3 regions of the Streptomyces sp. NPDC041124 genome follow, and region 3 is predicted to be linked to each of the others. Evidence: predicted binding sites of a transcription regulator. Region 3 holds the regulator's gene; each other region holds the start of a gene.
The links. The regulator HrcA, encoded in region 3, represses chaperone genes, less so after heat shock. The targets are predictions, from matches to a motif close to TTNGCACTCNGNNNNNCNGAGTGCNAA.
Positions count from the first base shown of each region.

Region 1 (2,251 bases), on a different contig from region 3:
AGCTCCAGCCCGAAGGTGTTGGACTCCTCGACGGTGATGACACCGTCCTTGCCGACCTTGTCCATCGCCTCGGCGATGAGCTCGCCGACCTGCTGGTCCTGGGCGGACAGCGCGGCGACGGCGGCGATGTCGGACTTCTCGTCGATCGGGCGGGCCGAGGCGAGCAGGTCCTCGGAGACCGCGGCGACGGCGGCGTCGATGCCCTTCTTCAGGGCGGCCGGGGAAGCACCGGCGGCGACGTTCTTCAGGCCCTCGCGGACCAGCGCCTGGGCCAGCACGGTGGCGGTGGTGGTGCCGTCACCCGCGATGTCGTTGGTCTTGGTCGCCACCTCCTTCACCAGCTGCGCGCCGAGGTTCTCGTACGGGTCCTCGATCTCCACCTCGCGGGCGATCGTGACACCGTCGTTGGTGATGGTGGGAGCGCCGAACTTCTTGTCGATGACGACGTTGCGGCCCTTCGGGCCGATCGTCACCTTCACCGTGTCGGCAAGCTTGTTGACGCCGCGCTCGAGGGCGCGACGGGCGTCCTCGTCGAACTTCAGGATCTTCGCCATGGCAGCGGGAGCCCTCTCGGAAATCTAGGGTGAATCACTGCGCCCCTGGGCGCCCGGCTCCTTGTCGGATGCTGGGGCCAGGGGCGCAGTGTTCGAGCAAAAGTGCTTGCTTCGAGGCCGGGTTGCCCGGGGTGTCCCCCGGGTTCTCCCTTACTTCTCGACGATCGCGAGGACGTCGCGGGCCGAGAGGACGAGGTACTCCTCGCCGTTGTACTTGACCTCGGTGCCGCCGTACTTGCTGTACAGAACGACGTCGCCGACCTTCACGTCGAGTTCGACGCGCTTGCCGTCCTCGATGCGGCCCGGACCGATGGCCAGGACGACGCCCTCCTGGGGCTTCTCCTTGGCGGTGTCCGGAATGACCAGGCCCGAAGCCGTGGTCTGCTCGGCGTCGAGCGGCTGGACCACGATGCGGTCCTCGAGCGGCTTGATGGCAACCTTGGAGCTGGCGGTCGTCACGATCCGACCTCCCCCTTCGGAGATCTCACGGGGTTAACTGTCTGAGGTGGCGACCAGGTCGATCCGTCGTCGCGGGTGCCGGACCTGCCCGTCGCTGTGTTGGCACTCTCCAGGGGGGAGTGCCAGACCCGAGACTATGACCGGGATTAGCACTCGGTCAAGCGGAGTGCCAATTGCCGTGCGGCGCGTCGGGGGTGGGGGGTGTTGTTTCGCACCGGGTTGTGCGGCTCGCGGTGGTGCGGTGACCGTCTCTGGGGGCTGCCGCCCCCAGGCCCCCGCTTCGGCCCTGGACGGGCCTCGTCCTCAAACGCCGGACGGGCTGGAGGGTGAGCGGTGCTCGCCGGGCACCGCCGACGGGGCGGAAGCCGGGCCTCACCCACCAGGCACCGCCGACGGGGCGGCGCGTCCCGTGTAGTGCTCCAGCTTTCCCACCCTCAGTCCGCGCTCCGTCAGCTGTTCCAGCAGCCGCTCCGTCCGTTCCGCCAGGGACAGGGACGGGGCTTCGCCCGACGGTACGGAGACGATGTCGCCGGGGTTCAGGTGGTGGGGGCCGTGGGTGTAGGTGAGGTGGCCGTCGGGTTCCAGGGTGACCCGCCACAGGACCACCGCCTCGATGCCGCAGTCGGCGGCGGCGCGCAGGGTGGTGGTGTCGTACGTGCCGTAGGGCGGGCGGAAGAGGCGGGGGCGGATGCCGAAGCGGGAGGTGAGCTTGCGCTGCTGGCCGCAGATCTCGGCGCGCTGGCCGGCGTAGGGCAGGCCGCGCAGGGCGGGGTGGTCGAGGGTGTGGTTCTGCAGGCTCGCGCCGACGGCGCGCAGGCGGGCGAAGTGGGCGTAGCCGGGGCCCACCACACTGTCCGTCAGGAACATGCTGACGGGGAGCCCGCGTTCGCGCACCAGGTCGATGAAGCGGGGGTCGCGTTCGGCGCCGTCGTCGTAGGTGAGGAAGACGACCCCGTCGCGGGTGGGGACGTGGTCGACGACGGGCGGGAGGGCGCCGGTCCCCGGCGCCGGGCCCGCTCCGGGCGCACGACCCGCCCCGCTCTCGGCGCTGCCCCCGGCCCCGTCCCCCGTGCCGCCGGACGGACCGCATGCGGCGATCACGGCCAGCAGGGCGCCGGCGCCCGCCAGGAGCCGCACCCTCACAGGTAGTCCTCCAGGCGGGCGACCGCGTACCCCTCCGCCGTGACCTTGTTCAGGAAGCGGCGGATCATGTCCGGCATGGTGCCCTTCCAGTCGTC
Region 1 is NZ_JBVIYR010000001.1:621,469-623,719, forward strand. It holds gene groL (chaperonin GroEL) at 1-554, opposite strand, end outside; gene groES (co-chaperone GroES) at 705-1,013, opposite strand; gene ACZ6A9_RS02900 (polysaccharide deacetylase family protein) at 1,386-2,156, opposite strand; gene ACZ6A9_RS02905 (polysaccharide deacetylase family protein) at 2,153-2,251, opposite strand, start outside.
Region 1: a site for HrcA is predicted at 1,160-1,186, ahead of groES (co-chaperone GroES). Genes of this name have one in related genera too.

Region 2 (2,251 bases), on a different contig from region 3:
CTGCTTCACCGTCGTCGTCCGCGGGTCGCTGGGGCTGGTCGCGCAGTTCCCCGCGCCCCTGGTAAGTCATCCGACCGGAGGTTTTCACGTGAGCGTCACCGTCCGTATCCCCACCATCCTGCGTACGTACACCGGCGGCAAGGCCGAGGTGAGTGCCGAGGGGGCGACCCTCGGGGAGGTCATCTCGGACCTGGAGAAGAACCACACCGGGATCGCCGCCCGGGTGCTGGACGACCAGGGCAAGCTGCGCCGGTTCGTCAACGTCTACGTCAACGACGACGACGTGCGGTTCGAGCAGGGGCTCGACACGGTCACCCCGGACGGGGCCGGCGTGTCGATCATTCCGGCGGTCGCCGGAGGCTGATCATTACCTTCGGTAATGACGGTTACCGAGCGTTTGGCTCATTGCCCCCTCCGTGAGAGATCCGGAGGGGACAATTCCATGGGATTGAGCGCGGTAGAGTTGGGGAACGCGCTCCCGATCCACTGATCGAGCACACTGAATTCCTGCCGCGGATCCGACTGGATGTAGCCAAAGTGTGGGCACTCTACGCGGCATTTGTGACCTTTGTCCGGCCCGACTTGCCCTGAAAAGGGGAGAAATCCCGCCACATTCCGGACCGGTGTCGTCCAGATTTCTCGTCCGATTGACCTGTTGCAGACGGCAGTTGGACAGATACATTCAGCCGCGGTCGACGCGTTCCGGCGCACGCCCCCAACCGTTTGGGGGGTGAGGTCTGACCCGGGTCCGCGAAGTGTGGATCTGTGCAAGGGCCAGTAATAGGGGAGTTAGGCATGGCTCAGGGCACCGTCAAGTGGTTCAACGCGGAGAAGGGGTACGGCTTCATCGCGGTCGACGGTGGTGCGGATGTTTTCGTCCACTACAGCGCGATCCAGATGGACGGCTACCGCACCCTCGAAGAAGGCCAGCGGGTCGAGTTCGAGATCTCGCAAGGTCAGAAGGGCCCGCAGGCCGACATGGTTCGTCTCAGCGCCTGAACGCGCTACCTGCCGCAAGCATCTTCTGCCGACGAAGGGCCCGTACCTCCCCTTGGGGGTGCGGGCCCTTCGCCGTGCCCGGCCTCCCCGTCGTGTTCGCGCGCGGCTGAGTACCCCCGGGTACTCCCCCCAGGCGCTTGCACTCGCATGGGTCGAGTGCTAATCATTGCGTTAGCACTCTGAAGGTGAGAGTGACAACGAAGGACCGGGTCGGTGAGGCCCGCAGGTCGCGTGGGGCAAGGAACCACGGGGCCGGCGAGCCGTCCGTCGCGGGCGCGGGCGCGGTCCGAAGGAATCACCCCCAGTCCTGGAGGGACCACTTCACATGGCCAAGATCATCGCGTTCGACGAGGAGGCGCGGCGCGGCCTCGAGCGCGGCATGAACCAGCTCGCGGACGCCGTCAAGGTGACGCTCGGCCCCAAGGGCCGCAACGTCGTCCTCGAGAAGAAGTGGGGCGCCCCCACGATCACCAACGATGGTGTGTCCATCGCCAAGGAGATCGAACTCGAGGACCCGTACGAGAAGATCGGCGCCGAGCTGGTCAAGGAAGTCGCCAAGAAGACGGACGACGTCGCCGGTGACGGTACGACCACCGCGACCGTTCTCGCCCAGGCCCTGGTCAAGGAGGGCCTGCGCAACGTAGCCGCCGGCGCCAACCCGATGGCCCTCAAGCGCGGTATCGAGAAGGCCGTCGAGGCCGTCTCCGGTGCCCTGCTGGAGCAGGCGAAGGACGTCGAGACCAAGGAGCAGATCGCCTCCACGGCCTCCATCTCCGCCGCCGACACCCAGATCGGCGAGCTCATCGCCGAGGCCATGGACAAGGTCGGCAAGGAAGGCGTCATCACCGTCGAGGAGTCCCAGACCTTCGGTCTGGAGCTGGAGCTCACCGAGGGTATGCGCTTCGACAAGGGCTACATCTCGGCGTACTTCGCCACCGACATGGAGCGTATGGAGGCCGTCCTCGACGACCCGTACATCCTGATCGCGAACTCCAAGATCTCCAACGTCAAGGACCTGCTCCCGCTGCTGGAGAAGGTCATGCAGTCGGGCAAGCCGCTGCTGATCATCGCCGAGGACGTCGAGGGCGAGGCCCTGTCGACCCTGGTGGTCAACAAGATCCGCGGCACCTTCAAGTCCGTCGCCGTCAAGGCCCCGGGCTTCGGCGACCGCCGCAAGGCCATGCTCGGCGACATCGCCATCCTCACGGGCGGCGAGGTCATCTCCGAGGAGGTCGGCCTCAAGCTGGAGAAC
Region 2 is NZ_JBVIYR010000014.1:50,681-52,931, reverse strand. It holds gene ACZ6A9_RS30170 (MoaD/ThiS family protein) at 89-364, shown strand; gene ACZ6A9_RS30165 (cold-shock protein) at 796-999, shown strand; gene groL (chaperonin GroEL) at 1,325-2,251, shown strand, end outside.
Region 2: a site for HrcA is predicted at 1,136-1,162, ahead of groL (chaperonin GroEL). Genes of this name have one in related genera too.

Region 3 (2,251 bases):
CGTCCGCCGCCTCGGCCGCCGCCCGCGGGTCCAGCCCCCACCGCACCGCGTCCGCGCGCAGCTCCTCCCGCCCCCGCGCCGTCAGCACGGTCTCCATGCCCACCGCCCCGAACACCTCCGCCCCCGCGAACGCGGCCGCCCCGAGGACGTGGTCGAAGTGCGGATGGGTGAGCGCGAGATGCGTCACACGGCGGCCGGTGAGCGCCCGCGCCTCGGCCCGCAACCGCGCGCCCTCGCCCAGACTCGAGCCCGCGTCGACGAGCAGTACGCCGTCCGCCCCCACCACGAGGCCCGCCGTGCAGTCCCATCCCGGCAGCCGGCACCGCCCCACCCCGGGCGCCAGTTGCTCCCATCCCGACTCTTCCCAAGTCACGGTCATGACGGGACGCTATCGGGGACGACGCCGCCCGGCGCGACGGCGCGGGACCGGCCTTGCCCGGGGTGTACCCCCCGGCCGTACACTGGGCCGGGGAAGTCTGGCACTCGCGTGCGAAGAGTGCCAGAGCCGTTACCGGGCGGAAGGCTACTGGAGGTGCGCGATGCTCAGTGAACGCAGACTCCAGGTGCTGCGCGCCATCGTCCAGGACTACGTGGGCACCGAGGAGCCCGTCGGCTCCAAGGCGCTCACCGAGCGGCACAACCTCGGCGTCTCCCCGGCCACCGTGCGCAACGACATGGCGGCCCTGGAGGACGAGGGCTTCATCGCCCAGCCGCACACCAGCGCCGGGCGCATCCCCACCGACAAGGGCTACCGGCTGTTCGTCGACAAGCTCGCCGGTGTGAAGCCGATGACCGCCCCCGAGCGGCGCGCCATCCAGAACTTCCTCGAGGGCGCCGTCGACCTCGACGACGTGGTGGCCAGGACCGTACGGCTGCTCGCGCAGCTCACCCGGCAGGTCGCCGTCGTGCAGTACCCGTCGCTGACCCGCTCGACGGTGCGGCACGTGGAACTGCTGTCGCTGGCGCCCGCGCGGCTGATGCTGGTGCTGATCACGGACACCGGCCGGGTCGAGCAGCGCATGGTCGACTGCCCGGCGCCGTTCGGTGAGACGTCCCTCGCGGACCTGCGGGCGCGGCTCAACAGCCGGGTCGCGGGCCGCCGGTTCACGGATGTGCCGAGTCTGGTGGAAGACCTGCCGGAGGCCTTCGAGGCCGAGGACCGCGGTACGGTCTCGACGGTGCTCTCCACTCTCCTGGAGACGCTCGTCGAGGAGAACGAGGAGCGGCTGATGATCGGCGGAACCGCCAATCTCACCCGTTTCGGACATGACTTCCCCCTGGTGATCCGGCCCGTCCTGGAGGCGCTCGAGGAGCAGGTCGTGCTCCTCAAGCTGCTCGGCGAGGCGAAGGATCCGGGCGTGACCGTCCGTATCGGTCACGAGAACGCCCACGAAGGACTCAACTCCACGTCCGTCGTGTCGGTCGGCTACGGTTCGGGCGGCGAGACTGTCGCCAAGCTCGGTGTGGTCGGCCCGACCCGCATGGATTACCCCGGAACGATGGGAGCGGTACGCGCAGTGGCACGGTACGTCGGACAGATCCTGGCGGAGTCGTAGTGGCCACGGACTACTACGCCGTACTCGGCGTGCGCCGCGACGCGTCGCAGGAGGAGATCAAGAAGGCCTTCCGGCGGCTCGCCCGCGAGCTGCATCCGGACGTCAACCCCGATCCGAAGACCCAGGAGCGGTTCAAGGAGATCAACGCCGCCTACGAGGTGCTGTCGGACCCGCAGAAGAAGCAGGTCTACGACCTCGGCGGCGACCCGCTCTCGGGGGCCGGCGGTGGCGGCGCGGGCGGCTTCGGGGCCGGCGGCTTCGGCAACTTCTCCGACATCATGGACGCGTTCTTCGGCACGGCGTCGCAGCGCGGACCGCGCTCGCGCACCCGCCGGGGCCAGGACGCGATGATCCGCATCGAGGTCGAGCTCGACGAGGCCGCGTTCGGCACGACCAAGGACATCCAGGTCGACACGGCGATCGTCTGCACCACCTGCAGCGGTGAGGGCGCGGCCCCGGGCACCACCGCGCAGACCTGTGACATGTGCCGCGGCCGCGGTGAGGTCTCGCAGGTCACCCGGTCCTTCCTGGGCCAGGTCATGACGTCCCGCCCCTGCCCGCAGTGCCAGGGCTTCGGCACCGTGGTCCCGACCCCGTGCCCGGAGTGCGCGGGCGACGGCAGGGTCCGCTCCCGGCGCACCCTCACCGTCAAGATCCCGGCCGGTGTCGACAACGGCACCCGGATCCAGCTGGCG
Region 3 is NZ_JBVIYR010000002.1:808,005-810,255, reverse strand. It holds gene ACZ6A9_RS08165 (MBL fold metallo-hydrolase) at 1-379, opposite strand, end outside; gene hrcA (heat-inducible transcriptional repressor HrcA) at 540-1,556, shown strand; gene dnaJ (molecular chaperone DnaJ) at 1,556-2,251, shown strand, end outside.